4 regions of the Streptomyces sp. NBC_01216 genome follow, and region 1 is predicted to be linked to each of the others. Evidence: riboswitches for the same ligand, from Rfam matches in the RefSeq annotation. Region 1 holds a riboswitch; each other region holds the start of a gene.
The links. A riboswitch is a leader RNA that binds a small molecule or an ion and turns the genes downstream of it on or off. The one in region 1 is predicted to bind cobalamin.

Region 1 (7,572 bases):
AGGCGTGCGGGGCTCCCGCGGCCGGGGCACAGCTCCAGCACGCGGTGACGTCCTCCGTGATGATGACGGCGCGGGACCCGTGGGTGAACATGCTGCGGACGACGATCGCCACCCTGGCCGCCGGGGTCGGGGGCGCCGAGGCGGTCTCCGTCCACCCCTTCGACCACGCCGTGGGTCTGCCCGACGCGTTCGCGCGGCGGATCGCCCGCAACACCTCCACCATCCTCGTCGAGGAGTCGCACCTGGCCCGGGTGATCGACCCGGCGGGCGGCTCCTGGTACGTGGAGACACTGACCGACGAGGTGGCCCGGGCCGCCTGGGACTTCTTCCAGGAGATCGAGCGCACGGGAGGCCAGGCGCGCGCGCTGCGGACCGGTCGTCTCCGTCGGGACCTGGCCGCGACGTGGGAGGCGCGGGCCCGTCGGCTCGCCGAACGGCGGGAACCCGTCACCGGTGTCAGCGAGTTCCCGCACCTGGCGGAGAAGCCGCTGGTGCGCGAGCCGGCACCGGCCGGCCCGGACGGCGGCCTTCCGCGCGTGCGCCGCGACGAGGCGTACGAGGAGCTGCGCGCCCGCTCCGACGCCCACCTCGCGGCCACCGGCTCCCGGCCCCGGGTCTTCCTGGCGCCGCTCGGGCCGGCCGCCGCGCACACGGCCCGGCTCGCCTTCGCCGCCAACCTGTTCCAGGCGGGCGGCGTCGAGTCCGTCTCCGAGGGGTCCTTCGAGGACAGCGGGGCCGCCGAGGTCTGTCTGTGTTCCAGCGACACCCTCTACGAGCAGCAGGCCGAGTCCGCCGCCGCGGACCTGCGCGCCGCGGGCGCCCGGCACGTCACGCTGGCGGGCCGTCCCGGCTCGTACGCCGGTGTGGACGCGTACGTCTTCTCGGGGTGCGACGCGGTCGCCGTGCTCTCCGCCACCCTCGACCGTATGGGAGTGTCCTGATGGGAATCCCCGACTTCACCGGGATCGAACTGGGGACCCCGTCTCCGGCGGGCAGCACCGAGGAGTGGCGCACCGCCGTGAAGCGGGCGTCCGGCGGGGACGACCCGCGGTGGGAGACGCCCGAGGGGATCACGGTCGAGCCGCTGTACACCGGGCGTGACCTGGAGGACGTGGACTTCCTGGGCACGTACCCGGGCGTCGCGCCGTATCTGCGGGGCCCGTACCCGACGATGTACGTCAACCAGCCCTGGACGATCCGCCAGTACGCGGGTTTCTCCACCGCGGAGGAGTCGAACGCCTTCTACCGGCGCAATCTGGCGGCGGGACAGAAGGGCCTGTCGGTGGCCTTCGACCTGCCCACACACCGGGGCTATGACAGCGACCATCCGCGTGTCACCGGAGACGTCGGCATGGCGGGTGTCGCCATCGACTCGATCTACGACATGCGGACGCTGTTCGACGGCATCCCACTGGACAGGATGTCCGTGTCGATGACGATGAACGGCGCCGTGCTGCCCGTCCTCGCGCTGTACATCGTGGCGGCGGAGGAGCAGGGCGTACCGGCGGACAAGCTGACCGGGACCATCCAGAACGACATCCTCAAGGAGTTCATGGTCCGCAACACCTACATCTATCCGCCGAAACCGTCGATGCGGATCATCTCCGACATCTTCGCCTTCACCTCGCAGCACATGCCGCGCTACAACTCCATCTCCATCTCCGGATATCACATCCAGGAGGCGGGGGCCACGGCCGACCTGGAGCTGGCGTACACGCTCGCGGACGGAGTGGAGTACATCCGCGCGGGCCGGGAGGCCGGACTGGACGTGGACGCGTTCGCGCCGCGCCTGTCGTTCTTCTGGGCGATCGGCATGAACTTCTTCATGGAGGTCGCCAAACTGCGCGCGGCCCGGCTGCTGTGGGCGAAGCTGGTGAGGCAGTTCGACCCGCGGAACGCCAAGTCGCTCTCCCTGCGTACCCATTCGCAGACCTCCGGCTGGTCGCTCACCGCGCAGGACGTGTTCAACAACGTCACCCGCACCTGTGTGGAGGCGATGGCGGCCACCCAGGGCCACACCCAGTCGCTGCACACCAACGCCCTCGACGAGGCCCTCGCCCTGCCGACCGACTTCTCCGCCCGCATCGCCCGCAACACCCAGCTGCTCCTCCAGCAGGAGTCGGGCACCACCCGGGTCATCGACCCCTGGGGCGGCAGCGCCTACGTGGAGCGGCTGACATACGACCTGGCCCGCCGGGCCTGGCAGCACATCGAGGAGGTCGAGGCCGCCGGCGGCATGGCGCAGGCCATCGACGCGGGCATCCCGAAGCTGCGTGTGGAGGAGGCCGCCGCCCGCACGCAGGCCCGGATCGACTCCGGCCGGCAGCCGGTGATCGGTGTGAACAAGTACCGCGTGGACGGCGACGAGGAGATCGACGTCCTCAAGGTCGACAACTCCTCCGTGCGCGCCCGGCAGATCGAGAAGCTGCGACGGCTGCGCGAGGAACGGGACGAGCGGGCGTGCCTGGCCGCGCTCGACGACCTCACCCGGGCCGCCGGAGGTTCGGGGAACCTGCTGGAGCTGGCCGTGCGGGCCGCTCGGGCGAAAGCGACGGTGGGTGAGATCTCCGACGCCCTGGAGAAGGTGTACGGACGGCACGCGGGCCAGATCCGTACGATCTCCGATGTGTACCGCAACGAAGCCGGGGAGTCCCCGTCCGTGGAGAGCACGCGCGCCCTGGTGGACGCCTTCGAGGAGGCCGAGGGCCGTCGCCCGCGCATCCTGGTCGCCAAGATGGGCCAGGACGGGCACGACCGCGGCCAGAAGGTGATCGCCACGGCCTTCGCCGACCTGGGCTTCGACGTGGACGTCGGTCCCCTCTTCCAGACCCCGGCGGAGGTCGCCCGACAGGCCGTCGAGGCGGACGTCCACATCGTGGGCGTCTCCTCGCTGGCGGCCGGACACCTCACGCTCGTGCCCGCGCTGCGGGAGGAACTCGCCGCGGAGGGCCGCGAGGACATCATGATCGTGGTCGGCGGAGTCATCCCGCCCCAGGACGTGCCCACCCTCCTGGAGATGGGGGCGGCCGCCGTCTTCCCGCCCGGCACGGTCATCCCCGACGCGGCAGCGGACCTCGTACGCCGCCTGGCGGCCGACCTGGGGCACGGCCGCTGACCCCATGGCCATCGACATCGACACGTACGCGAAGGGTGTCCGGGAGGGGAGGCGCGCGCTGGTCGCGCGTGCCATCACCCTGGTCGAGTCCACCCGCCCGGACCACCGGGCCCTCGCGCAGGAGTTGCTGACCGAGCTGCTGCCGCACAGCGGCCGGGCCCGGCGGATCGGGATCAGCGGCGTGCCCGGCGTGGGCAAGTCCACCTTCATCGACACCTTCGGCACGATGCTGACCGGCCTCGGGCACAAGGTGGCGGTGCTCGCCGTGGACCCGTCCTCCACCCGCACCGGCGGCTCGATCCTGGGCGACAAGACCCGTATGGAGCGGCTGGCGGTCGACCCGGCTGCGTTCGTGCGGCCCTCCCCCACCGCCGGCACCCTCGGCGGTGTGGCCAAGGCGACGCGCGAGTCGATCGTGGTCATGGAGGCGGCGGGGTACGACGTGGTGCTGGTGGAGACCGTGGGTGTAGGGCAGTCGGAGACGGCCGTGGCGAACATGGTCGACTCCTTCCTGCTGCTCACGCTGGCACGCACCGGGGACCAACTGCAGGGGATCAAGAAGGGTGTCCTGGAGCTGGCCGACGTCGTGGCGGTGAACAAGGCGGACGGGCCCCACGCGACCGACGCGCGCGCCGCGGCGCGGGAACTGGCGGGCGCGCTGAGGCTGATGCACGGCCGGGAGGCGGTGTGGACGCCGCCGGTCCTCAGCTGCAGCGCGCGCGAGTCGACCGGCCTGGAGGAGATCTGGGAGCGCCTCGAAGGGCACCGCTCGCTCCTGGACGCGGCGGGCCGGCTGGCCGCCCGGCGCCGGGACCAGCAGGTGGACTGGGCCTGGACGATGGTGCGTGACGAACTGCTGGGCCGGCTGCACGCCGATCCCGCCGTACGGGCGCTCACGCCGGAGGTCGAGCGCCAGGTACGGGACGGGCGGCTGACCGCGACGCTCGCGGCGGAGCGCATCCTGAGCGCCTTCCGGGAGGGCCGGGCCTGAGCGCGGCCCTCCCGGTGGCCCTACCTGCCGGGCGGTCACCGCCCGGCACGTAGGGTGGTGCCCGCAGCTGGTTCGCCCCGCTCCCCCCTGCCTCCGGCACGGGGGCCGCCGGGCGTCGACACGATCCGGGAGCGAAGCCCGCTCTTCGGTACTTCCGGATCGCGAGAGGGAACCCGGTGGGAATCCGGGACTGCCCCGCAGCGGTGAGCGGGAACGACCGCCGTCATACGCACTGGGCCCGCACCGGCCCGGGAAGCGACGGCCACTAGGTGTCCCCCGGTCGACCCCGGTGGACGTGCCCGCGAGTCCGAAGACCTGCCGCTGCCCGCGCGCCGGTACCCCGTGCGCGCGGCCCAGCACCGCCGCGACTCGCGAAGGAGAGTTGACGTGGCCGATCGCACCGTCTCCCGCCCCGCACGTACGACCAAGACCCCGGATGACTCCCGGGTGGTCCTCGCCCACATCATGAGCGACCACGACACCAACCTCTACGGCACCATCCACGGCGGCGTGATGATGAAACTCATCGACGACGCCGCGGCGGCCGCCGCCGGACGCCACGCGGACGGTCCGGCCGTGACCGTCTCGGTGGACCGGATGACGTTCCTGGCTCCGGTGCGGGCCGGGGACCTGCTGAGCGTCGAGGCCGGGCTGGAGCGCGCCGGTCGGACGTCGATGACCGTCGGCGTGCGTGTCACGGCCGAGCGGTGGAACAGCTCGGGGCCCGCCACCGAGGTCGCCACGGCGTTCCTGACCTTCGTCGCGATCGACGCCGACGGCTCACCGCGTGCGGTGCCGGTACTCGACGTGGCGCTTCCCGGACTGTCCTGACGGACCCGTCGGGCCGCGACGGCGGACCGGTTTGCCGTCCGGCGCGCGCGGGACGCGTCCCCGCCGGCGGGCCGGACGGCGCGCGGCCGTCCGGCGCGGGAGACGCGGCCCGTCAGGTCCGTACGAGACCCGCGGCGCCGAAGGACACGTCGAACCGGTCGCACCAGATGCTGACGCTCGGGTATGCCTCCCAGTCCACGTCGGCGGGCAGCGGATAGTTCTGGTCGCCCTTGTTGCCCTTGAGCTTGCCGAGGCTCACGTGCTTGCCGTCGTCGAAGACGCGCCAGCCGTCCTTCCCTTCCTTGACCGGTGCGTCACTCAGCCACACGCGGAGGTCCGGGCCGCTGGAGGTGTCCAGACCTTCGAGGCGCAGCACCGGGGTGCCGTCCGACAGGCGGACGATCTTCGCGGTGCCGCTGGTGGCGTGCTCGTGGCTGATGAAGGTGCCCTCGGCGAGGGTGACCGGGCCGGCGGCCGGTGTGGTCTGCGGGGACGAGGGGGCCTCGGTCGCGGCGGGCGGCGCGGCCGGCGCGCTCGCGGAGGGCAGCGCCTCGTGCACGGTCTCGTCCACCCACAGCGCCCAGGGCTTGAACCACACCAGCCCGGCGGCGACCGCCACAGCCACGACCGCCGCCCCGGTCCACCACCACTTCCTCGTGACGCGCCCCACGGCGCACCTCCTCGTCCACTCGTTCCGTTCCGGATGTCTCTTCGGCCATCCAACGCGAACACGGGCCCGGACGGGAGGGCCACGGTGATGACGAAACGCTTACGGCGCGGCGTGGGCCGCTCCGCCGCGGCCCTTCGTTCCGTAGCGTCCCCGCCATGCGTGTACTTGTCACAGGAGGAGCCGGGTTCATCGGCTCGCACATCGTCACGGCACTGGGCAGGGCGGGCCACGAGCCGGTCGTCCTCGACGCGCTGCTGCCCAGCGCGCACCCGACCGCTCCGGAGCCGCCGCCGGGGGTGGAGTTCGTGGGCGCCGACGTCAGGGACGCGCCGAGCGTCCGGGCGGCGCTGCGCGGCGTCGACGCGGTCTGCCATCAGGCCGCCATGGTCGGCCTGGGCAAAGACTTCGCCGACGCGCCCGCGTACGTGGGCTGCAACGACCTGGGCACCGCCGTGCTGCTCGCGGCGATGGCCGAGACGGGCCCGAGGCGGCTCGTCCTCGCGGGGTCGATGGTCGTGTACGGGGAGGGACGGTACGAGTGCCCCCGTCACGGACGCGTCCGGGCCGGCGCCCGCAGCGCCGAGGACCTCCGGGAGGGGCTCTTCGAACCGCGCTGCCCCACGTGTGGAGCCCTGCTGGCGCCGGGGCTGGTCGACGAGGACACCCCAGCCGACCCGCGGAACGTGTACGCCGCGACGAAGCTGGCCCAGGAGCACCTGGCGGCGGCGTGGGCGCGAGCCGTCGACGGGTCCGCGGTCAGTCTGCGCTACCACAACGTGTACGGGCCGGGGATGCCCCGGGACACCCCCTACGCGGGCGTCGCCTCCTTCTTCCGTTCGGCGCTGGCGCGGGGGGAGGCCCCCCGGGTCTTCGAGGACGGCGGCCAGCGGCGGGACTTCGTGCACGTGCGGGACGTCGCGGCGGCGAACGTGCTCGCGCTGGAGGCGGCCCCCGGCCTGCCGGCCGGCTCGCTCAGCACGTACAACACCGGCAGCGGGGAGCCGCACACGGTGGGCGAGATGGCGTCGGCCCTGGCCCGGGAACACGGCGGACCGGAACCGGTGGTCACCGGGGAGTTCCGGCTCGGCGACGTGCGGCACATCACTGCGGACTCGGCCCGGCTGCGCCGGGAGCTGGGCTGGCGTCCCGCGCTCGGCTTCGCCGAGGGGATGGCGGACTTCGCCCGAGCCGGGCAGCGGGCCTCGGCCTCGCTCGGACGCTGAGCACGCCGCGGCGTCCGGGCGCGGTCGCCCGGCACGGCCGGACGGCCCGGAGCCCTCGCGTGCCTGACACACGGCTCTCCCGGGTACGGCCCGGTTCGGACGGCCGGGCCGTACCCGGGGTCAGACGGCCGGCAGGGTGACCTCGAAGCGGCAGCCGCCGGGGACGTTGCGGACCTCGGCCCGGCCCGCGTGTGCCTCGACTATGCCGCGGACGATGGCGAGACCGAGGCCCGCCCCCGCGGGAGGCGTGCGGGCCTCGGTGCCGCGCCAGCCGGTGTCGAACACCCGGGGCAGATCCTCGTCGGGAATGCCTCCGCAGCCGTCGGTGACGGAGAGGACGACGACGGCGTCGTCGCCACGTCGGGCCGCGACCGCCACGGTGCCGTCGGCGGGGGTGTGACGGATGGCGTTGACCAGCAGATTGGCGAGGACCCGGGTCATCTCCTTGCCGTCGACCTCGACGGGGACGGCCTCGACCTCCTCCCCCACGAGGAGCACGCCGTGCTCGCGGGCGAGGGGATCGGCCCCGCTCAGGGCGTCCCCGACGAGGTCGTACACGCACATCCGGCTCGGGCTCAGACCGAGCGTGCCGGCGTGGATGCGGGACAGCTCGAAGAGGTCGGTGACCATGGTGGTGAGGCGCTCGACCTCCGTACGGATCTGCCGGTGGTAGCGGGCGGGGTCGGCGGCCATCCCGTCCTCCAGGGCCTCGGCCATCGCCCGCAGCCCGGCCAGCGGGGTG
Region 2 (7,572 bases), 4.7 Mb from region 1:
CACCTCGTCCGGGACCCAGCCGAAGCCGGCCACCGACCCGTTGGACTCGCGCAGCGCCTCACGGGTCTGCGCGTCCCACACGCCGAGCCGCTTCAGCTCGTCGACCAGGTAGGAGTTGACCTGGAGGAACTCGCCGGACAGCGTCTCGCGCTTGAACAGGTTGGAGACCTGCGGCTCGATGCACTCGTACACGCCCGCGATCGAGGCGATGGTCGCCGTCGGCGCGATGGCCAGCAGCAGCGAGTTGCGCATCCCGACCGCGGCGACGCGCTCGCGCAGCGCGGTCCAGCGCTCCGGCCAGTTCGGCCGCACGTCGTAGTGGTCCGGGTGCAGCACCCCCCGGGCGGCCCGGGTCTTGTCCCAGGCGGGCAGGGGGCCGTTGCGCTCGGCGAGGTCGGCTGAGGCCTCGTAGGCGGCGAGCATGATGCGCTCGGCGATCCTCGTCGACAGCGCACGGGCCTCGGTGGAGTCGAAGGGCAGCCGCAGCTTGAAGAAGACGTCCTGGAGGCCCATCGCGCCCAGCCCGACGGGCCGCCAGCGGGCGTTGGACCGGCCGGCCTGCTCGGTCGGGTAGAAGTTGATGTCCACCACGCGGTCGAGGAAGGTGACGGCGGTACGGACGGTCTCGTCGAGCCGCTCCCAGTCGATGTCGCCTGACCTCAGGTCCACGAAGGCGCCGAGGTTGACCGAGCCCAGGTTGCAGACCGCCGTCTCGCCGTCGTCCGTGACCTCCAGGATCTCCGTGCAGAGGTTGGAGGAGTGGACCGTGTGGCCCGGCTCCGCCGTCTGGTTGGCGGTGCGGTTCGACGCGTCCTTGAAGGTCATCCAGCCGTTGCCGGTCTGGGCCAGGGTCCGCATCATCCGGCCGTACAGGTCACGGGCCGGCATGGTCTTGCGAGCCAGGCCCGCGGCCTCCGCGCGGCGGTACGCGGCGTCGAACTCCTCGCCCCACAGGTCGACCAGTTCGGGCACGTCGGCCGGGGAGAACAGCGACCACTCGGCGTCGGCGTCGACGCGCCGCATGAACTCGTCCGGGATCCAGTGCGCCAGGTTCAGGTTGTGCGTACGCCGGGCGTCCTCACCGGTGTTGTCGCGCAGCTCCAGGAACTCCTCGATGTCCGCGTGCCAGGTCTCCAGGTAGACGGCGGCGGCGCCCTTGCGCCGGCCGCCCTGGTTCACGGCCGCGACGGAGGCGTCCAGGGTCTTCAGGAACGGCACGATGCCGTTCGAGTGCCCGTTGGTGCCGCGGATCAGCGAACCGCGGGCGCGGACGCGCGAGTACGACAGACCGATGCCGCCGGCGTGCTTCGACAGGCGCGCCACCTGGTGGTAGCGGTCGTAGATCGAGTCCAGCTCGTCCTGCGGCGAGTCGAGCAGGTAGCAGGACGACATCTGCGGGTGACGGGTGCCGGAGTTGAACAGCGTGGGCGAGGAGGGCAGGTAGTCGAGCCGGCTCATCAGCCCGTAGAGCGACGTGACCTCGTCCAGCGCCCGCTCCGAGCCGTCCTCGGCCAGTCCGGCGGCCACCCGCAGCATGAAGTGCTGCGGGGTCTCGATGACCTTGCGGGTGATCGGGTGGCGCAGCAGGTAGCGCGAGTAGAGGGTCCGCAGGCCGAAGTAGCCGAAGCGGTCGTCGGCGGAGCGGTCCAGGGCCGCGTCGAGCCGCCCGGCGTGCGACCGGACGAACGCGGCCGTGCGGTCGGCGATCAGGCCCTCGCGGTGGCCGACGGCGACGGACGCGGAGAAGCACACCGCCCCCTGGCCGGCCGCCTCGTCGGCGATGGTGATCGTCAGGAGCCGGGCGGCGAGCCGGGAGTAGGAGGGGTCCTCGGCGATCAGGCCGGCGGCCGCCTCGGTGGCCAGCTCGCGCAGTTCCGCCTCGTCCGAACCGGCGTTCCGGCCGCGCAGCGCCGCGGCGGCGATTCTGCCGGGGTCGGCGTCGGGGAGATCGGCGGTGAGGTCGGTCAGGGTCCGCAGCAGCACGGTCCCGGGTCCGTCGCTCTCGATCGCTGTGGCCGGATCGGCGGGCGCGATGGTCACGTGGGGGCTCTCCCTCGCTCGGCTCGGGGCCGACGGGGGGAAGGCGGGCAGACGGGCACCCACGGGCAGGGGTGTGCCGCCGCCGGCCCACTCCGCGAGGCCCGGACGTCTGTGGCACCCGGAACGGACGGACCGGGTGCGCTGTCGGCAGGTCTTCGGACTCACCTGGCGGACGAAAGCGCCAAAAGCACACCGTTGCGGGACAGTTCCGGACTTCCACCGGATTCCCCTGCGGCGACAGCGAGCATGAGCATACATGTGGGGGGCGCCCCGCAGGACACCCCCCACATGTTGTGTCGCTACCTGTTCACAGCTCCAGGGCGTAAGTGCGCAGTTCCACCAGTCCCGGGATCGGCTCCCAGTCCCGTCCGGGGGTGCGGACGAAGCCCAGCCGCTCGTACACGCGGTGCGCGGAGGTCATGCCCGGCTGGGTGGAGAGCACCACGCGTCGGCATCCCGGTGTCGCCCGCGCCCGCTCCACACAGGCCCGAACGAGCGACTCTCCGACGCCCCGGCCACGGGCGTCCGCGGAGACGGCGAGCATCCGGAACTCCGCCTCGCCCTCCCGGGCGATGTCGGCCCACGGACTGGTGGGGCCCGAGACGAAGGTCACGCCCCCGGCCGGCCGGCCCGCGCCGTCCAGTGCGACCAGCACCTCGGCCTCGGCGGCCCGCCGGGGCACGTCCCTCAGCACATCGAGGTACGCGTCGTGCACACCGAAGTCGAGGTGCCCGTCGTCGAGACAGGCCCGCGCGGTGAGCTCGCCCAGAGCCTCGTACTCCTCGGGCCGTGCCACTCGGATCCTGATGTCCCATCGGTGTGGTCCGATGTCCGTCACCCGCCCACGCCCACCGAGTTGTCCGGCGCCCCGTCGCCCTCGGGCGGCAGGTCTCCGCGTTCGACGGGTATCCGGGGGCCGGTCTCCTCGGGCAGCACGGCGTCCAGTTCGGCGTCGTCGGCGCGGTGGGCCCGCGCGGCGGTCTCACGCAGTGTCTCCCTGGACACCGAGAGCGGCGCGCCGAGCGTGATGCGAAGCGCGCCCTCGTTGCGCACGTAGGTGTGTCCGTACGCGGAGTGGCGGTACCAGCTCCCGTCCTCCCGCGCGCAGGTCTCGCCCTGGGACGGAGCGGAGCAGTCCTTGTCGGTGAACGGCTGCCGCTCCGCGGACAGGGTGAGCCGCGCTCCGTCCTTCGCGACGTACGTGAGCCGGAAGCCGTCGTCGCCGATGACTCCCGCCGACTGCCGTGCGAGGGTGAATCCCTCCGCCTCGGTGACGTACACGTGCTCGACACGGGTCTGGGCCGCCGAGGCGCGTGCCACGAGTTCAGCGTGGTCGGGGGGCGAGGCGCCGAGGCGCTCCGTACCACAGCCGGTGAGGGCGAGCGCGAGGGGTGCCACGGCGAGGTGGGCGAGGCGCGGGACGGTTCTCATGCGAACATCCTTGCGTATGCGTATGCGTATGCGTATGCGCGTGCCTGTGCGTATGTCTGTGCGTGACGAAGGCCGCCGCGTGATTCCGTGGGGGATCGCGGCGGCCTCCGGCGCCTCGCGGGCGACGGCGCGGGTCAGCGGCCGGGGCCGGCCTTCGCCAGTTCGGCCCGCACGCCCGGCTCGCCGGCGTCCGCGGTGTAGTCCGAGGGAGAGGTCTCGTCCACGCCCTCGGGAGCCTTGACCGCCTTGAGGACGAAGGTCAGGACGACGGTCACCACCACGTTGAGCACGAAGGCGGTGAGGCCGATGTAGCCGATCTCGCCGATGCCGGGGATCTCGGCGGAGGAGCCGCCGAAGTGCTTCTGTGTCGGACTCGCCACGCCGTAGGCCGCCGCCGTGCCGTACACCATGCCGACCGCCCAGCCCGCCAGCAGGGCCCAGCGGTGGAACCAGCGGGTGAACAGGCCGCCGACCAGTGCCGGCAGGGTCTGGAGGATCCAGATGCCGCCGAGCAGCTGGAAGTTGATCGCCACGGTCTTGTCCATGGTCAGGACGAAGACCAGCGCGCCGACCTTGACCAGCAGCGACACCAGCTTGGACACCTTGGTCTGCTGCTGTGGCGTGGCGTCCGGTTTCAGGAAGTCCTTGTAGATGTTGCGGGTGAAGAGATTGGCCGCGGCGATCGACATGATCGCCGCCGGCACCAGCGCGCCGATGCCGATGGCGGCGAAGGCGACGCCCGCGAACCAGTCGGGGAACATGTTCTCGAAGAGCTGCGGGATGGCCAGCTGGGCGTTGCCGACCTTGACGCCCGCCGCGATCGCCATGAAGCCGAGCAGCGCGAGCAGCCCCAGCATCAGCGAGTAGAGCGGCAGGATCGTGGTGTTGCGGCGGATGACGTCACGGCTGCGCGAGGAGAGCGTCGCCGTGATCGAGTGCGGGTACATGAAGAGCGCCAGCGCCGAGCCGAGCGCCAGCGTCGCGTAGCCCCACTGGCCCATCTCGCCCGGTACCAGCGCGCCGCGCGGTTTGCCCGTGACGGGGTTGACCGTGGCGTACGTCTCGCCGGCCCTGGCGAAGATCTCGCCGAAGCCGCCCAGCTTGATCGGGATGTAGATGATCGCCACCGCGATGACGATGTAGATCAGCGTGTCCTTGACGAAGGCGATCAACGCTGGGGCGCGCAGGCCCGAGGAGTAGGTGTACGCCGCGAGGACACCGAAGGCGATGAGCAGCGGAAGGTCCTTGACGAACCAGTGCGTGGTCTCGCCGCCCACGCCCATCACGTCCAGGACGGCCTGGATGCCGACCAGCTGGAGCGCGATGTAGGGCATGGTGGCGAGGATGCCGGTGAGGGCGACCGCCAGCGACAGGCCCTTGGAGCCGAACCGGCCGCGGACGAAGTCCGATGTGGTGACGTAGCCGTGCTTGTGGGACACCGACCACAGGCGGGGCAGGAAGGTGAAGATCAGCGGGTAGACGAGGATCGTGTACGGCACGGCGAAGAAGCCGGCCGCGCCCGCCGCGTAGATGGCGGCCGGGACGGCGACGAAGGTGTACGCGGTGTAGAGGTCGCCGCCCAGCAGGAACCAGGTCACCCAGGTGCCGAACGAACGGCCGCCCAGGCCCCACTCGTCGAGGCTGTGCTCGTTCTCGGCCTTGCGCCAGCGCGCGGCGAGGAAGCCCATGACCGTGACGGCCACGAAGAAGAAGACGAAGACGCCGAGGGCGACACCGTTCACGCCGTCCTTCATCGGGAACCCCCCTTGCGGGCGCGCTGGTCACGCTGCCACAGCTTGTACGCGATGACCGTCAGCACGGTGGAGACGACCACCCAGGACATCTGGTACCAGTAGAAGAACGGGATGCCGGCGAAGGTCGGCTCGATCCTCGCGTACGAGCTCACCCAGAGCATCGCCACGAAGGGCGCGAGCAGACAGAGGGCCACGACCACCCGTAGGGGTGTCACGACCGGTGGTTTGTCCTGCGTCACTTCCGACATCTGGCGACTCCGTCCCCTCGCTGAACACCATTGATCACCTGGGTAATCGCGCGTGCAATCTAGGGGACCGTCTCGCTCCGCGAAACCCCTGCCCGGATGACGGGCGGAAACCGCCGGATGCGGCGGGGTGGCGCGACGCGGAGGTGCGGCAGTGCCCCGACACTCCTCACGGATGTGCCGGGGCACTGGTTCACGCCGATGTGGCGGATTCCCCGCCGCCCGCCGCCGGTCGGCCCGGTCGGTGACCGGCAGTGCGGCGGGCCGGGCCGGCGGCGGGGGGACGTGGCCGGAATCAGCCGTTCGGACGCTTGAGTCTCGCGACGAACTTGTACCGGTCGCCGCGGTACACCGAGCGCACCCATTCGACCGGCTCGCCCTGGGCGTCCAGCGAGTGGCGCGAGAGCATGAGCATCGGCAGTCCGACGTCCGTGCCGAGCAGACCGGCCTCCCGCGGGCTGGCGAGCGAGGTCTCGATGGTCTCCTCGGCCTCGGCCAGATGGACGTCGTAGACCTCGGCGAGCGCGGTGTAGAGCGAGGTGTACTTCACCAGCGACCGGCGCAGCGCGGGGAAACGCTTGGCCGAAAGATGGGTGGTCTCGATCGCCATCGGCTCCCCGCTGGCCAGGCGCAGGCGCTCGATCCGCAGTACGCGCCCGCCCGTGGTGATGTCGAGTAGGCCGGCCAGCGTGTCGTCGGCCGTCACGTACCCGATGTCGAGCAGTTGCGAGGTGGGTTCCAGGCCCTGTGCCCGCATGTCCTCGGTGTACGAGGTGAGCTGGAGTGCCTGCGAGACCTTGGGCTTGGCCACGAAGGTGCCCTTGCCCTGGATCCGCTCCAGGCGGCCCTCGACTACCAGTTCCTGAAGGGCCTGGCGTACGGTCGTACGCGAGGTGTCGAACTCGGCGGCGAGGGTGCGCTCTGGCGGAACCGGGGTTCCGGGTGGCAAGGTCTCCGTCATGTCGAGCAAGTGTCGCTTCAGTCGGTAGTACTTGGGCACGCGCGCGGTGCGGGTGGCGGCGCCGCCCTCTGTCTCCGTACTGCCCGCGTCCGTGGCCATGGCCTGCCTTCCCGACTCCTGTGTTGCTGCCGTCACCGGCTCCTCCGTCTATAGCGGCTCACATGGTGGCACGGACCGGTCACGGGTCGTCGCCCTCCCTCAGGTGTCGGTCCGATAACGGACCCGACTGCCCTTCTTATACACCCTTGACACCCCTAAAGGTCTAGGCCAAGCTCCGGGTACTGGTCTAAACCATTAAAGACCAGGTCCCAGCCCCACGAGCACTACCCGACGTATGTCTTCGCGCGGTGGGCAGGGGTTGCAGGCATCCCTGAGGAGGGTGGCGTGAAGCGCAAGCTCATCGCGGCGATCGGCGTCGCGGGCATGATGGTCAGCATTGCCGCGTGTGGTGGCTCCGACGACAAGGGCGGAGACAAGGCCGGCAGCGAGGTCAAGGAGCTCACCGTCTGGCTGACGGTCGACGCCCAGAACAACTGGCCGGATCTGGTCAAGGCCGCCGATGACGCGGTGGCCGAGAAGCACCCCGGCATCAAGATCAAGCACGAGTACTACGGCTGGCCGGACAAGAACACCAAGCTCGACGCGGTGCTCGCCACGGACAAGGCCCCGGACGTTGTCGAAATGGGCAACTCCGAGATGATCAGCTACATGGCCAAGGGTGCCTTCGCCACGGTCGACCCGTCGAAGTTCGAGAACTCCGACAAGTGGCTCGACGCGCTCAAGGACTCGGTCACCTACAACGGCAAGACCTACGGCGTCCCCTACTACGCCGGTGGCCGGGTGGGCACCTGGCGCAAGGACATCGCCGCCGAGGCGGGCGTGAAGGAGGCCCCGAAGACCTGGGCCGAGCTGACCGCCGCCCTGGACGCCATCCAGAAGAAGAAGGGCGACAAGTTCAGCGCCTGGTACCAGCCCTCGCCGGACTGGTACGCGGCCATGTCCTTCGTCTACGAGCAGGGCGGCTCGATCGCCAAGCAGGAGGGCGAGACCTGGAAGGCGAACCTGTCCTCGCCGGAGTCCGTCAAGGGCCTCACCGAGTACAAGAACATCGTCGACAAGTACATGCACGGTGACAAGACGA
Region 3 (7,572 bases), 1.2 Mb from region 1:
CGCGCACCACGCGCGGGCCGTGGAGCACGGCGCCGAGATCGTGATGCCGCCCACGGACCAGGACTACGGGGCGCGGGACTACATGGCGCGGGACTCCGAGGGCAACATCTGGTCCTTCGGGACGTACGCCCCGGGAGTCTCGGAGTGAACCGTGCCCCGCCGGGCGCATCGCCCGGCGGGGCACGGTTCACTCGGCGGCTCCCGGGGCTGGGCGGTCAGACTCCGCCGGTGTGGACCTGGAAGGCGGCTCGCCGTACGGCCTTGGCGAGGGCGGGATCGGGGTGCGCGGCGGCGAGCGCGACCAGGACCTGGACCGTCCGGGGGTGGCCGACGGCCTGGACCTCGTCGAGGAGGGCCGGGACCGTGCCCTGCACGGCGGAGTCGAGGTGGCGGACGAGCAGCGCGCTCTCTCCGTGGTCGGCGACGGCCGCGGCGGTGTCGACCCAGAGCCAGGTCGCCTCCTCGCGGGACAGCACCTCCTGCGCGTCGTCGGGGTCGGCGCCGTCGTACTCGGCGAGCCAGAGCAGGGCGTACGGGCGGAGCGGGGGTTCCTCGGCGGCGGCCCGGACCTCGGTCTCGGCGGGGGCGCCGACGACCCGGAGGGCCTCGAACGCGAGACCGCGCAGCAGGGCGTCCTCGCCGCGCGCCACAGCCAGGAGTTCGGTGACCGCGCTGGAGAAGGTCCGGGCCGCCAGCCAGGCACGGTACTCGTCGCGGGCCGGCCCCGGAGTGAGACGGGCGCAGCCGCGGAGCATGTCCTCGGCGGACTGCTCGATGTTCCCGGCCGGGCTCTGGGCCGCGACGCAGATCTGCTCCAGTTTGACCCAGACCGCCCAGTTGCCGAGGGGTGTCAGGGTCGCCTGGTCGGGGCCGAGGGTCAGGGCTCCGACGGCCGCGAGGCCGTCCAGGGCCCAGGCGAGCAGCGGACAGAGTCCGCCGGTCTCCGGCGCGCCGGGAACGGCCTCCCGGGCGGGGGGCGCGGTGTCCCCAGGGGGCCGGGGGCCGCAGGGGACCTCGCAGCGTTCCTCGCGCAGTTCCTCGACGCGTCGGCGGAGCAGGTCGAGGAGGGCCGGGGCGGCCACCGGCCCCGCGGACAGCTGAAGGAGCGAGAGGACCTGGGGGACGGCCTCGACGACCTCGGCGACGGTGCCGGGCGCCACCCCCTCGGGCGCCGGGTGGACCAGCGACCAGGCGTCGAACAGGGCGACCCAGCCGCGTAGCACGGCGGAGTCGTCGCGATCCCATGCCTGCAGCCGCCAGCCGGGGCGCGCCGTGTCGCCGTGGATCTCGACGAGCCCGGCGAGACGGGCCCGGTCCCAGCCGGCCCGGACCTGGTCCGGAGTCAGGTCCAGTGCGAGGGCGGCGCGTTCCTGGGCGGAGGCGGCGCCGGGGCCGGTGACCGCGACGAGTCCGGCCGCGCGTCCGTCGGCGGCCCAGCGGGCGATCCGTACGGCGTCGGCGAGGACGGTCCGCGCCTGGCGGGCCAGTTCCGCGCGGGGCGGAGTGCCCTCCGGCGGACGCGGCGCCGGCCGTGTCCGCCGGGTCGTCACGGCCCGTCGGGCGGTCGCGAGTGCCCGCGGACGGACGAGTCGGAGTCTGGAGTTGCGCGCCAAATGCTCATCAGGCTGTCGAGACGTCACGGGGGCAGTCTTCCCGCTGGCGGCCCGAAAGCCCAATCGGAATCCGAATCCACCGCGAAAGCCCTCGGGAGCGGCGGGCGAACGGGGGTCGCGAAGGCTCCGGAACGGATCGCGAGGGCGTTCCGCGGGAGCGGGTCCGCGAGGCGTGCGGCGTGCGGCGTGCGGCGTGCGGGACGGCCGGACCGCGTCCGGGCCCCGGCTCGCGTCCCGCGCCAGGGGCCCGCGGCCCCGGAGCCCGCCCTACATCAGAGGGGTGAGGAAGCGCCGCAGCGCCTCCTCGTAACGGACCGGGTCGGCGTTCCACATGGACGCGTGGGGGGCCTGCCGGACCGTCTGGAGGGTGACGAGTCCGGGGCGGCGGGAGGCCAGCCGAAGGGACGGCTCCCAGGGCGCGAGCAGGTCGTCGGGCCCGTGGAAGACCAGGGTCGGGACGCGCAGGGCGGCCGGGTCGGCGGCCTCCTGGAGCCGTTCGCCGTGGAGTTCGGCCCGGCTGAGGGCGGCGTGGACGGCGAGCGGCAGCAGCGGACCGGGCACGTGGCGGGCCGCGAGGAGGGCGCGCAGGGTGGCCTCCCGGTCGAGGACCGGGGAGTCCAGGACGAGCCCGCGGACCGCGTCCCGTACGCCGGAGTCGGCGGCGGCGTGCAAGGCCATCGTGGCGCCGGTGCCCCAGCCGCACAGGACGACGTGTCGCGCGCCGCGGCGGACGGCGTAGCGGACGGCGGCGTCGGCGTCGCGCCATTCGGAGTCGCCGAGGCGGCCGAGGCCGTCCGGGGGTGGCGGGGCGCCCTCGTCCCCGCGGTAGGCGGGGATCAGGACCGGGATCTGCCGGCGACTGAGGAAGGGGACCAGGTTGAGGGGCTGGTGCCGGGTGGTACCGAGGCCGTGCAGGGCGACGACCCAGGTGGGCCGGGGGCCGGGGACGAGCCAGCCGGGCAGTGGGCCGAGTTCACCGGGGATCTCGACGTCCTCGTAGTCGACGCCGAGCGCCGACCTCGGCGTGCCGGTGTGCAGGGCGGGGTCGAGGCGGACGCGGGTGCCCGGCTCCAGGGTCCCGTACTCGACCCGCTCCAGGCGGCGGACGACGGTGTCGGCGGAGTGCGGGACCCGGTCGAGGACGGGGCCGACGACGGCGTGGACCCCCGGGCCGTCGAGTCCGTAGGTACCGGGGCGCAGGGAGACGAGGCTCCTGGTGAGGGTGACCCGGTCCGGCTCCGTGGCGTGCACGGTGAGCCGGGGATCGCCGGGCAGCGGTCGTCCGGACGGCACCCTGAGGGCGACGTCGCCGGCGTACCGGCCGGCCGCGATCGCGGCCGCGCCGGCACCGATCAGTGTGGTGACGGCCGCTGCCGTCGCTGTAGCCGGGCGCACGCTCCCAGTGTCGGCAGTCCGTGGGCGGGGTGCCACCGGACCGCCGTCGTCCGGGGTGTCCGCGGGGGCCTCGCCGTGGTGACGCGGGTCACTTCCACGCCTCCCCACGTGGGGGCGGTCCCGTCCACGGCCCGGAGGGGGCGGAACCGTCCCCTTACGGCAGGGCTTACCCGGGTTTGCGTGGGGAACATCGTGGACGGCCGGACCTCCGGAGCACTAAGTGGAACGCGCGGAACCTGTTGGGGACACCACACCGACCGACTCAGTTCACCTTCCGTTCACCCAGGTTGCCTACGTTCGACGAGCCACTGACGTCAAACGATTGCCTGGGTAAATGGAACACATCACGCTGCTGCTCGCGATTGTGGTCGTGACAGCTCTCGTGTTCGATTTCACGAACGGTTTCCACGACACCGCCAACGCGATGGCGACGACCATCTCGACCGGTGCCCTCAAGCCCAAGACGGCGGTGGCCATGTCCGCCGTGCTCAACCTGGTCGGTGCGTTCCTGTCCGTGGAGGTCGCCAAGACGATCTCCGGCGGGATCATCAACGAACAGGGCATTCGTACCGAAGTGATCTTCGCGGCGCTCGTCGGTGCCATCCTCTGGAATCTGCTGACCTGGCTGCTCGGACTTCCGTCCAGCTCCTCCCACGCTCTCTTCGGCGGCCTCATAGGCGCGGCCGTCATGTCGGCCGGCTGGTCCGCGGTCAACGGCGGCACCGTCGTCACCAAGGTCCTGCTCCCCGCGATCGCCGCACCGGTCGTCGCCGGACTGGCCGCCTGGGCGGCCACCAGGCTGACGTACCGGATCGGTTCCCGGACCGACGCGAAGGCCACGGCCAAGGGCTACCGTGCCGGGCAGATCGCCTCCGCCGGCCTCGTCTCCCTCGCCCACGGCACCAACGACGCCCAGAAGACCATGGGTGTCATCACCCTCGCCCTGGTCACCGGCGGCGTCCTCGTCCCCGGCTCCAACCCTCCGATGTGGGTCATCGTCGCGGCCGGTGTGGCCATCGCGCTCGGCACCTACCTCGGCGGCTGGCGCATCATCCGCACCATGGGCAAGGGCCTGACCGACCTCCGGCCGCCGCAGGGCTTCGCCGCCCAGACCAGCGCGGCCACGGTCATCCTGGCCTCCTCCCACCTCGGCTTCTCCCTCTCCACCACGCAGTCCTGCTCCGGTGCCGTGATGGGCGCGGGCCTCGGCCGCAAGGGCGGTGTCGTCCGCTGGTCCACCGCGACCCGGATGTTCGTCGCCTGGGGCCTGACCCTGCCCGCCGCCGGACTGGTCGGCGCCGGCGCCGAGTTCCTCACCAAGCAGGGCACCTGGGGCATCGTCGTCGTCGCGATCCTGCTGGTCGCCGGGTCGGGCGTCATCTGGGCCCTGTCCCGCCGCAAGCCGGTCGACCACAGCAACGTCACCGCGGACGACCTCGACGACGAGCCCGCCGGTGTCGTGACCACCGCGATCGCGGCCGTCACCCCGCCGCCCACCGGAACCGCGGTCGCCGCGGCCGAGGAGCTCAAGACCACCATCCCCGCGCCGGCCCCCACGGACCCGGCAGCCCCCGCGGCCCCCGCCGCGGCGGTCTAAGGAACCAAGGGACACGCACGCATGAAGATCGACTGGGCAGCTCTCGGCTCCGTCTTCGGAGTCAGCCTCGTGGCGACCGTCGCCCTCGTGGGCCTGTTCACCCTCGGCATCGTCGGCCTCTCCAAGCAGGAGCAGGCCGCCGCACAGGGCGGCTCCGCCGCCCTGGCGCGCACCGGCGCCTACGCCTGCTTCGCCCTGTGCGCGGCGGCCGTCGCGTACGGCATCTATCTGATCGTCGCCTGACGGCGGCGAGCACCGACGGCCGGGCGGGCCGCACCTTCGGGTGCGGCCCGCCCGGCCGTCCTGTGCGTACGGGCCGCGCCGCCCTTCCTGTGCGCGGGTCGGCTGTGGGGCTTCGCACACTGTCCCGCCGCAGGTCAAGGGTGAGTTGACGGGTGTTCGCGCAGCGTGGTGGACTTCCGGGGCCATGACGGCGGCAGAAGAGGAAGCCCGGTGCGAATCCGGCGCGGTCCCGCCACTGTGACCGGGGAACCCTCCCCGGGAGCCAGGAACTCTCGCCGTCGGTCACGTCGAGCCAGGGCGCGGACCCTGAGTGAGGACACAGCGCCATGCCTGGCCGCATTGCAGCCACCGGTGTATTCGCGTACGGCGCCGCCGCCGGTCTGGCCGCGGACCTGCTCGTCGGCGACCCCCGCCGCGGCCATCCGGTCGCCGGTTTCGGGCGGTTCGCCGGCACCGTCGAACGTCTTCTGTGGCACGACCACCGCGGCTGGGGCGCGTTGCACACCGCCCTCTGCGCCGGAGGCGCCGCGGCGGCCGGAGCGCTGGCCGCGCGGGCCGTCCGGGACCGGCCCGCCGCGTCCGTCGCCCTGACCGCGGCCACCGTGTGGGCCGTCGTCGGCGGGACGACCCTGGGCCGGGAGGCCCGCGCCATCGGCGGCGCCCTGGCCGCCGGGGACCTGGAGGTCGCCCGCGAACGGCTGCCGCACCTGTGCGGGCGTGATCCGCACTCCCTGGACGGCCCGGCGATGGCCCGCGCGGTCGTGGAGTCCGTCGCCGAGAACACCTCCGACGCGGTCGTGGGGGCGCTCGTGTGGGGCGCCGCCGCCGGTGTCCCGGGCCTGGTGGGGTTCCGGGCCGTGAACACCCTGGACGCCATGGTCGGCCACAGGTCCCCGCGTCACCGGCGCTTCGGCTGGGCCTCGGCCAGGCTGGACGACGTCGCCGGCTGGCCGGGGGCCCGGCTGACCGCCGCGCTCGCCACGGTGGCCGGCGGCGACCCGCGCGGGTCCTTGCGCGCCTGGCGGGCCGACGCCGGGCGGCATCCCAGCCCGAACGCCGGTCCGGTGGAGTCCTCGTTCGCGGGGGCGCTCGGCGTACGGCTCGGGGGGACGCTCTCGTACGGCGGACGGGTCGAGCACCGGCCCGCGCTGAACGCGCCCGGACGGGACGTGGAGGTCGCCGACATCGAACGGGCCGTACGGCTCTCGCGACGGGTGACCGCGCTGACGCTGGTGACCTGCGCGGGCGGCCGGATGATCATAGGTGCCATCAAGCGGAGGCTGATATGAGGGGCGGACTGCTGGTCGCCGGGACCACGTCCGACGCGGGAAAGAGCGTCGTCACGGCCGGCATCTGCCGCTGGCTGGTCCGCCGGGGCGTGAAGGTGGCCCCCTTCAAGGGCCAGAACATGTCCCTGAACTCCTTCGTGACCCGCGAGGGCGCGGAGATCGGGCGGGCGCAGGCCATGCAGGCGCAGGCCGCGCGAGTGGAGCCGACGGCCCTGATGAACCCGGTGCTGCTGAAGCCCGGCAGCGACCGTTCCAGCCAGGTCGTCCTGATGGGCAGGCCGGTCGGCGAGCTGAGCGCGCGCGGCTATCACGGGGGACGGCAGAAGGAGCTCTTCGAGCCGGTCCTGGCGTGCCTGGAGGAGCTGCGGGGCACGTATGACGCCGTGATCTGCGAGGGGGCGGGCAGTCCGGCCGAGATCAATCTGCGGCGCACCGACATCGTGAACATGGGCATCGCGCGCGCCGCGCGACTGCCGGTGCTCGTGGTCGGCGACATCGACCGGGGCGGGGTGTTCGCCCAGTTCTTCGGCACGACGGCCCTGCTGGCACCGGAGGACCAGGAACTGATCGCGGGCTACCTGGTGAACAAGTTCCGCGGCGACGTCACGCTGCTGGAGCCGGGGCTCGACATGCTGCACGGGCTGACCGGACGCCGGACCTTCGGCGTTCTGCCCTACGCCCACGGGCTCGGCATCGACGAGGAGGACGGGCTGCGGGTCTCGATGCGCGGCGCGGTCCGCGAGTCGGTCGTGGCCCCGCCCGTCGGCGAGGACGTACTGCGGGTCGCGGTCTGCGCCGTGCCCCTCATGTCCAACTTCACGGACGTGGACGCGCTGGCCGCCGAGCCGGGCGTGGTGGTGCGCTTCGTGGACCGGGCCGAGGAGCTCGTCGACGCGGACCTGGTGATCGTGCCGGGCACCCGCGGCACGGTACGGGCGCTGGCCTGGCTGCGCGAGCGCGGCCTCGCGGACGCCCTCGCGCGGCGGGCGGCGGAGGGCCGGCCGGTCCTCGGCATCTGCGGCGGCTTCCAGGCGCTCGGGGAGCGGATCGAGGACGAGGTCGAGTCGAAGGCCGGGACGGTCGACGGGCTCGGCCTGCTGCCGGTACGGGTCCGGTTCGCCGCGGGCAAGACACTGGCCCGTCCGGTCGGCGAGGCGCTCGGCGAGCGGGTCGAGGGCTACGAGATCCATCACGGCGTCGCCGAGGTCCTGGGCGGGGCCCCCTTCCTGGACGGCTGCCGGGTCGGCGCCGTCTGGGGCACGCACTGGCACGGCTCGCTGGAGAGCGACGGATTCCGCCGGGCGTTCCTGCGCGAGGTGGCCGCGGGCGCCTCACGCCGCTTCGTCCCCGCGCCGGACACGTCCTTCGGCGCGCTGCGCGAGGAACAGCTGGACCGGCTGGGCGACCTGATCGAGGAACACGCCGACACGGACGC
Region 4 (7,572 bases), 3.3 Mb from region 1:
CGCGATGGGCCGCTGGCGGGGCCGGTCCCTGGCGGAGGTCGCGGACGAGGAGGGGGAGTCCGTCGCCGCCTGGCTGTCGGACCCGGGGGCCGCCCCACACGGCGGCGAGTCGCTGCGGGCGTTGCGTGAGCGCGTCGGCGGGTGGCTGGACACGCCGCGTCCGGCCGGCCGGCTGCTCGCCGTGGCCGAGCCGGACGTCGTCCGGGCGGCGGTGGTCCACGCCCTCGGAACGGACGACCGGACGTTCTGGCGGCTGGACGTCCGTCCCCTGGCCGCCGTGCACCTCACGGGCCGTTCCGGCCGCTGGAACCTGAGGCTCGGCGAGCCGTCGGCCGGGCCGGGGACGGCGGAAGCCGACGCGTGACGCGCCCCGGCACGCCGTCCCCGGCCGGGGACGGCGTGGACCGGCGACGGCGGAGGCGGGCGTGTGGGACGGTGGGCCCATGCCCGTACCCGTGATCCTCGACTGCGATCCCGGTCACGACGACGCGTTCAACATCCTGCTGGCCGCCGCGCATCCCGCCGTCGACCTGCTGGCCGTCACCACCGTGGCCGGCAACCAGTCGCTGGAGAAGACCACCCTCAACGCCCGCCGGGTGTGCGCCGCCGCGGGCATCGACGACGTGCCCGTCGCGGCGGGACGGGCCGGGCCGCTGCACGGCTCGCCCCGTGTCGCCGAGAACATCCACGGCCGCACCGGACTCGACGGGCCCGGCTGGGGCGCGGGCGAACCCGGCGTGCCCCAGGACCCGCGCGACGCGCTCACCCTGATCCGGGACACCCTGCTCGCGCGGCCCGAGCCGGTGACGCTGGTACCGACCGGGCCGCTGACGAACATCGCGACCCTGCTGCTCGCCCATCCGGAACTGGCCCCGAGGATCGAGCGCATCGTGCTGATGGGCGGTTCGACCGGGCGCGGGAACACCACGCCGGCCGCGGAGTTCAACATCCTGTGCGATCCGGAGGCCGCCGACATCGTCTTCTCCAGCGGGCTGCCGGTGACCATGTTCGGTCTGAACGCAACCCACCAGGTCCGCGCGACGCCCGAGGTGGTGGCACGGATCGAGGCGCTCGGCACGCCGCTGAGCCGGCTCTGCGTCGAGCTGCTGACCTTCTTCGCGTCGGCGTACCGCGAGGTCTTCGGCCTCGACGCCCCACCGCTGCACGATCCGCTGACCGTGGCGCACCTGATCGACCCGTCGCTGGTCAGCCTGGTACGGGCGCCGGTGTCGGTCGAGCTGACGGGGACGCACACCCGGGGGGCGACGGTGGTGGACCTGGACGGGGTGACGGGCCGCGCGCCGCAGGTCGACGTGGGCATGGAGGTCGACGTGCCGGCGTTCTGGGACCTGATCGTCGAAGCGGTCCGGGTGCTCGGCGCACGGCCGTCCGCCCGGACGTCCGGGTGACCGCCTGACCGCGTGACCTGTGAGGGCGAGGCCCCTCCCGCCCTTCCGCCCTTCCCCGGGGGGACGAGCGGAAGGGCGAGGGCGGCCGTCAGTCCTCGTCGCCGCCCTCGAGGTCCCCCTCCGTCCGGAGGAAGACCTGGCGCAGCCCCTCCAGCACCGCCGGGTCCGGCTTCTCCCACATCCCGCGCGACTCGGCTTCCAGCAGTCGCTCCGCGATGCCGTGCAGGGCCCAGGGGTTGGCCTCCTGGAGGAATGCCTGGTTCTCCGGGTCCAGGACGTAGGTCTCGGTGAGCTTGTCGTACATCCAGTCGGCGACCACGCCCGTCGTCGCGTCGTAGCCGAAGAGGTAGTCCACGGTCGCCGCGAGCTCGAAGGCGCCCTTGTAGCCGTGGCGGCGCATCGCCTCGATCCACTTCGGGTTGACCACGCGGGCGCGGAAGACCCGGGAGGTCTCCTCCACCAGCGTGCGGGTGCGGACCGTCTCGGGGCGGGTGGAGTCGCCGATGTACGCCTCGGGCGCCGTGCCCTTGAGCGCGCGGACCGTCGCCACCATGCCGCCGTGGTACTGGAAGTAGTCGTCGGAGTCCGCGATGTCGTGCTCGCGGGTGTCCGTGTTCTTCGCGGCCACCGCGATCCGCTTGTACGCGGTCTCCATCTCCGCCCGCGCCGGGCGGCCTTCCAGCCCCCGGCCGTAGGCGTACCCGCCCCAGACCGTGTACACCTCGGCGAGGTCCGCGTCCGTGCGCCAGTCACGCGAGTCGATCAGCTGGAGGATGCCCGCGCCGTACGTGCCCGGCCGTGAGCCGAAGATCCGGGTCGTGGCGCGCCGCTCGTCGCCGTGTTCGGCCAGGTCGGCCTGGGCGTGCGCGCGGACGAAGTTGGACTCGGCGGGCTCGTCGAGCGAGGCCACGAGCCGTACCGCGTCGTCGAGCAGGCCGATGACGTGCGGGAACGCGTCCCGGAAGAAGCCGGAGATGCGCAGGGTGACGTCGACGCGCGGGCGGCCGAGTTCCGCCGGCGGGATCGCCTCCAGACCGTTGACCCGGCGCGAGGCGTCGTCCCACAGCGGGCGGACGCCGAGCAGGGCCAGGGCCTCCGCCACGTCGTCGCCGGCCGTGCGCATGGCGCTCGTGCCCCACAGCGACAGTCCGACGGAGGTCGGCCACGCGCCGTTGTCCGTGCGATAGCGCTCCAGCAGCGAGTCGGCGAGGGCCTGGCCCGTCTCCCACGCCAGCCTGGACGGTACGGCCTTGGGGTCGACGGAGTAGAAGTTGCGGCCTGTCGGGAGCACGTTGACCAGACCGCGCAGCGGCGAACCGGAAGGCCCGGCCGGCACGAAGCCTCCGTTCAGCGCGTGGACGGCGTGCGTCAGCTCGTCGGTCGTGGCGGCGAGCCGCGGGACGACCTGCTCGCAGGCGAACCGCAGCACCGCGGCGACCTCGGGGCCGTGCCCGCCGGCGACCTCGGCGACCGCGTGCACCGACCAGCCGGCGGCCTCCATCGCCTCGACCAGCTCGCGCGCCTTCGCCTCCGCGTCGTCGGCGGTGGTGCGCGTCGCGGCCGACTCGTCCAGGCCGAGTGCCTCGCGCAGGCCCGGGAGCGCCTGGGTGCCGCCCCATATCTGCCGGGCCCGGAGGATCGACAGGACCAGGTTGACCCGCGCCTCGCCCTCCGGCGCTCCGCCGAGGACGTGCAGACCGTCCCTGATCTGCGCGTCCTTGACCTCACAGAGCCAGCCGTCGACGTGCAGCAGGAAGTCGTCGAAGCCGTCGTCGTCGGGCCGGTCGTCCATCCCCAGGTCGTGATCGAGCTTCGCGGCCTGGATCAGCGTCCAGATCTGGGCACGGATCGCCGGGAGCTTCGACGGGTCCATGGAGGAGATCTGCGCGTACTCGTCGAGCAGCTGCTCCAGGCGCGCGATGTCGCCGTACGAGTCGGCGCGCGCCATCGGCGGCACCAGGTGGTCGACGAGCGTCGCGTGGACCCGGCGTTTGGCCTGGGTGCCCTCGCCCGGGTCGTTGACGAGGAAGGGGTAGACCAGCGGGAGGTCGCCGAGCGCCGCGTCCGGGCCGCAGGCCGCCGACAGACCCGCGTTCTTGCCCGGCAGCCACTCCAGGTTGCCGTGCTTGCCGAGGTGGACCATCGCGTCCGCCCCGAAGCCGCCGTCCTCGGCGCGTGCCGCGATCCAGCGGTAGGCGGCCAGGTAGTGGTGCGAGGGCGGCAGGTCCGGGTCGTGGTAGATCGCGATCGGGTTCTCGCCGAAGCCGCGCGGCGGCTGGATGAGGATCAGCAGGTTCCCGCGGCGCAGGGCGGCGAGCACGATGTCGCCCTCGGGGTTGCGGGAGCGGTCGAGGAACATCTCGCCGGGCGCGGGGCCCCAGTGTTCCTCGACGGACGCGCGGAGTCCGGCCGGGAGGGTCGCGTACCAGCGCTTGTAGTCGGCGGCCGGGATGCGGACCGGGTTGCGCGCCAGCTGCTCCTCGGTGAGCCAGTCCTGGTCGTGGCCGCCGGCCTCGATCAGGGCGTAGATCAGCTCGTCGCCGTCGCCGGAGACCACGCCGGGGAGGTCCTCGACCGGGCCGAAGTCGTAGCCCTCCGCGCGCAGTCTGCGGAGCAGCGCCACGGCCGAGGCGGGCGTGTCCAGGCCGACGGCGTTGCCGATCCGGGAGTGCTTGGTCGGGTACGCGGAGAGGACGAGCGCCAGCTTCTTCCCGGCGTTCGGGATGTGCCGCAGGCGGGCGTGGCGCACGGCGATCCCGGCGACGCGGGCGGCGCGTTCGGGGTCGGCGACGTAGGCCGGCAGGCCGTCCTCGTCGATCTCCTTGAAGGAGAAGGGGACGGTGATCAGGCGGCCGTCGAACTCGGGAACGGCGACCTGGCTCGCCGCGTCGAGCGGGGACAGTCCCTCGTCGTTCTCCTCCCAGGCCGAGCGGGACCCGGTGAGGCAGAGTGCCTGGAGGATCGGGACGTCGAGAGCGGCGAGCGCACCCGCGTCCCAGGACTCCTCGTCGCCGCCGGCCTGGGCCTCGGCGGGCTTGGTGCCGCCGGCGGCGAGCACGGTGGTGACGATGGCGTCGGCGTCGCGGAGCCGGTCGAGCAGTTCGGGCTCGGGGGCGCGCAGGGAGGCGACGAAGAGCGGACGGGCCTGGGCGCCCGCGTCCTCGATCGCCTCGCAGAGCGCGGCGACGAAGCCGGTGTTGCCGCTCATGTGGTGGGCGCGGTAGTAGAGCACCGCGATGGTCGGGCCGTCGGTCGTGCGCGGGGTGCGCTCCAGCGGCCCCCAGGTGGGGGCGGCGGCCGGGGCCTCGAAGCCGTGGCCGGTGAGCAGCACGGTGTCGGAGAGGAAGCGGGCCAGCTGCTCCAGGTTGTCCGGGCCGCCGTGCGCCAGGTAGGCGTGGGCCTCGGTGGCGACGCCGATCGGGACGGTGGACGACTCCATCAGCTGGGCGTCGGGGGCCTGCTCGCCGGAGAGCACGACGACGGGCCGCGGCTGGTCCTCGGCGAGCAGGGCCCGCAGCCCGTCCTCCCAGGCGCGCAGGCCGCCGAGGAGGCGGACCAGCACGAGGTCGGCGCCGTCGAGGAGACCGGGCAGGTCGCCGAGCGGGAGGCGGGCGGGGTTGGCGAAGCGGTACGCGACCGGGCCGCCGGCCGCGCGGGCGCTGAGCAGGTCGGTGTCGGAGTGCGACAGCAACAGAATTCGCATGCGAGCGCAGGCCTTCCTCGGGGTTGTCCGCGCCCCGGGTGGTCGTGTGGACGGCGGGAGTTCCTGACTCACCGGCTCCGTCTTCGGAGCCGGCTCACAGTGGCGGGACCGCGCCGGATTCTCACCGGGCTTCCTCCCCGGGGTCCTGGGACCCCATGCCGTCTGCATAGTAGATCCTGGCCGCCCGGCGCAGGGATGGCGGCCGGAACGACGTGGGTATGCTCGCCGCCATGCCGCCCATCCCACCCCCCCTTCCCGACCGGGGCGAACCGCCCGTGCGGGACCGGGGCGACGCCTGCCCCGGGGCGCTCCGGCTGCACGCAGCCGATGACGGTCTCCTGGCTCGACTACGCCTGCCCGCCGGCGTTCTGACGTCACGTCAGGCGCATGTTCTGGCGGACGCGGCGGAGACTCTGGGCGACGGACGGATCAGTGTCACGTCCCGGGGGAACGTGGAGCTGCGGGGCCTCTCCGAGGGCTGCGACGCCCGGCTGGCGGAGCTGCTCTCGGCCGCCGCGCTGCTGCCCTCCTCCGCGCACGAGCGGATCCGGAACATCGTCGCCTCGCCGCTGGCCGGGGTGGACGGAATCGGCGGCGGGAACGTGCAGTTGTGGGCACGCGAGCTGGACGGCCTGCTCTGCGGGCAGGACTGGACGACGGCGCTTTCCGGACGTTTTCTCTTCGCTCTGGACGACGGCCGCGGGGACGTGGCGGGGCTGGGCGCGGATGTGACCTTGTTCTCAACGTCCCGGGCTGACGGCGACGCGCTGGTCCGGGCCGGAGCCCGGACCGTCCGGGTCGCGGGCTCCGACGCGGCCCGTGCGGCGCTCGCCGCCGCCGGCGCCTTCCTCGCCGCCGCGCGCGCGGCGGGCACCGGGGCCTGGCGCGTCCGGGAACTCCCGGCGGGAGTGGAGCCGGACCTCGCGGGCGCCCTCGTCCGCGCGGGCGTCCCCGCGCGGCCGGCGGCCCCGCACACTCCCACGACCCCGCCCGGCTCCGCCGGTCCCCGCCCCGGTGTGCTCGGCGACCCGGCGACCGGGAGGTACGCCGTATCCGTCGTCGCGCGGCTCGGGCGGCTCACCGCCGCGCAGCTCCGTGCCCTCACCCCGGACGGTGCCGCCCCCGGTGAGCTGCGGCTCACCCCCTGGCGCGGAGCCGTCGTGACCGGGTTCCCCGGCCGTCCCGCCGCCGAGGCGCGCCTCGGCGCGCTCGCCGGGGCCGGTCTGCTCACCCGCGCGGACTCCCCCTGGCTCGACGTGGGCGCGTGCACCGGGCGGCCCGGATGCGCCAAGTCGCTCGCCGACGTCCGGGCGGACGCGACACCCGGCACGGACGGGGGCGGTTCACCCGTCCGGTTCTCGGGGTGCGAGCGGCGCTGCGGCCACCCGACCGGGGGGCCCGGCGAGTGGGTCGACGTCGTCGCCACCGCCGACGGCCACTACCTGGTGGACGGGCGCCCCGTCCCGCGTACAGACCTCCCCGACGCCGTCGCGGCGGCCCGCCGCCCGTCCACACCCACGAGATGAGCGAGAGCAACAGGATGTTCGACTACGAGAAGGACGGGGCGGAGATATACCGCCAGTCCTTTGCCACGATCCGCGCCGAGGCGGATCTCGCGGGTCTGCCCGCCGACGTCAGCCAGGTCGCGGTGCGGATGATCCACGCCTGCGGCATGGTCGACCTCGTCCGGGACCTCGCCTACTCGCCGGGGGTCGTCTCCCGGGCACGCGCCGCCCTGCGCGCCGGCGCGCCGATCCTCTGCGACGCCCAGATGGTCGCCAGCGGCGTCACCCGCAAGCGCCTGCCCGCCGGCAACGACGTGGTCTGCACGCTCTCCGACCCCGCCGTGCCCGCGCTGGCGGCCGAGCTGGGCACCACCCGCAGCGCGGCGGCCATGGAGCTGTGGCGCGACCGCCTCGAAGGCTCGGTCGTCGCCATCGGCAACGCGCCCACCGCCCTCTTCCGCCTTCTCGAGATGGTCGGGAAGGGCGCGGGGCGTCCCGCCGCCGTCCTCGGCATCCCGGTCGGCTTCATCGGCGCCGCCGAGTCGAAGGACGCGCTGGCGGCACAGGACCTGGGCCTCGACTACCTCGTCGTCCGGGGCCGCCGCGGCGGCAGCGCGATGACCGCCGCCGCCGTCAACGCGATGGCGACCGAGGAGGAGATCCAGGCATGAGCGGCAAGCTGTACGGCGTGGGCCTCGGCCCCGGCGACCCGGACCTGATGACGCTGCGCGCCGCGCGGGCCATCGCCGAGGCGGACGTGGTCGCCTACCACTCGGCCCGGCACGGCCGCTCCATCGCACGGTCGATCGCGGCCGGGCACATCCGCGAGGACCACATCGAGGAGCGGCTGATGTATCCGCTCACCGTGGAGGCCACGGACCACCCCGGCGGCTACCGGGGCGCGCTGGACGACTTCTACGAGGAGGCGTCGGCGCTCCTTGCCGCGCACCTCGAC

Region 2: it holds a riboswitch for cobalamin, as region 1 does, so the genes downstream of both, OG393_RS09740 (ribonucleoside-diphosphate reductase subunit alpha) here and OG393_RS31790 (acyl-CoA thioesterase) in region 1, are expected to answer to the same signal.
Region 3: it holds a riboswitch for cobalamin, as region 1 does, so the genes downstream of both, OG393_RS25850 (cobalamin biosynthesis protein) here and OG393_RS31790 (acyl-CoA thioesterase) in region 1, are expected to answer to the same signal.
Region 4: it holds a riboswitch for cobalamin, as region 1 does, so the genes downstream of both, cobN (cobaltochelatase subunit CobN) here and OG393_RS31790 (acyl-CoA thioesterase) in region 1, are expected to answer to the same signal.

What each region holds. Positions count from the first base shown of each region.
Region 1 covers NZ_CP108677.1:6,990,797-6,998,368, reverse strand. Annotated here, with positions in the region: gene OG393_RS31805 (methylmalonyl-CoA mutase subunit beta) at 1-941, shown strand, start outside; gene scpA (methylmalonyl-CoA mutase) at 941-3,115, shown strand; gene meaB (methylmalonyl Co-A mutase-associated GTPase MeaB) at 3,120-4,106, shown strand; cobalamin riboswitch at 4,236-4,443, shown strand; partial or broken gene OG393_RS31790 (acyl-CoA thioesterase) at 4,572-4,904, shown strand; gene OG393_RS31785 (DM13 domain-containing protein) at 5,050-5,607, opposite strand; gene OG393_RS31780 (NAD-dependent epimerase/dehydratase family protein) at 5,763-6,830, shown strand; gene OG393_RS31775 (sensor histidine kinase) at 6,951-7,572, opposite strand, start outside.
Region 2 covers NZ_CP108677.1:2,321,549-2,329,120, reverse strand. Annotated here, with positions in the region: gene OG393_RS09740 (ribonucleoside-diphosphate reductase subunit alpha) at 1-2,040, opposite strand, end outside; cobalamin riboswitch at 2,170-2,294, opposite strand; gene OG393_RS09735 (GNAT family N-acetyltransferase) at 2,348-2,836, opposite strand; gene OG393_RS09730 (hypothetical protein) at 2,875-3,471, opposite strand; gene mctP (monocarboxylate uptake permease MctP) at 3,606-5,225, opposite strand; gene OG393_RS09720 (DUF3311 domain-containing protein) at 5,222-5,473, opposite strand; gene OG393_RS09715 (GntR family transcriptional regulator) at 5,766-6,530, opposite strand; gene OG393_RS09710 (extracellular solute-binding protein) at 6,816-7,572, shown strand, end outside.
Region 3 covers NZ_CP108677.1:5,769,046-5,776,617, reverse strand. Annotated here, with positions in the region: gene OG393_RS25875 (VOC family protein) at 1-148, shown strand, start outside; gene OG393_RS25870 (hypothetical protein) at 216-1,640, opposite strand; gene OG393_RS25865 (alpha/beta hydrolase) at 1,881-3,008, opposite strand; gene OG393_RS25860 (inorganic phosphate transporter) at 3,343-4,605, shown strand; gene OG393_RS25855 (hypothetical protein) at 4,627-4,848, shown strand; cobalamin riboswitch at 5,020-5,142, shown strand; gene OG393_RS25850 (cobalamin biosynthesis protein) at 5,175-6,137, shown strand; gene OG393_RS25845 (cobyric acid synthase) at 6,134-7,572, shown strand, end outside.
Region 4 covers NZ_CP108677.1:3,696,791-3,704,362, reverse strand. Annotated here, with positions in the region: gene OG393_RS16250 (histidine phosphatase family protein) at 1-364, shown strand, start outside; gene OG393_RS16245 (nucleoside hydrolase) at 444-1,409, shown strand; gene cobN (cobaltochelatase subunit CobN) at 1,498-5,112, opposite strand; cobalamin riboswitch at 5,151-5,287, opposite strand; gene OG393_RS16235 (cobalamin biosynthesis protein CobG) at 5,331-6,638, shown strand; gene OG393_RS16230 (precorrin-8X methylmutase) at 6,635-7,288, shown strand; gene OG393_RS16225 (precorrin-2 C(20)-methyltransferase) at 7,285-7,572, shown strand, end outside.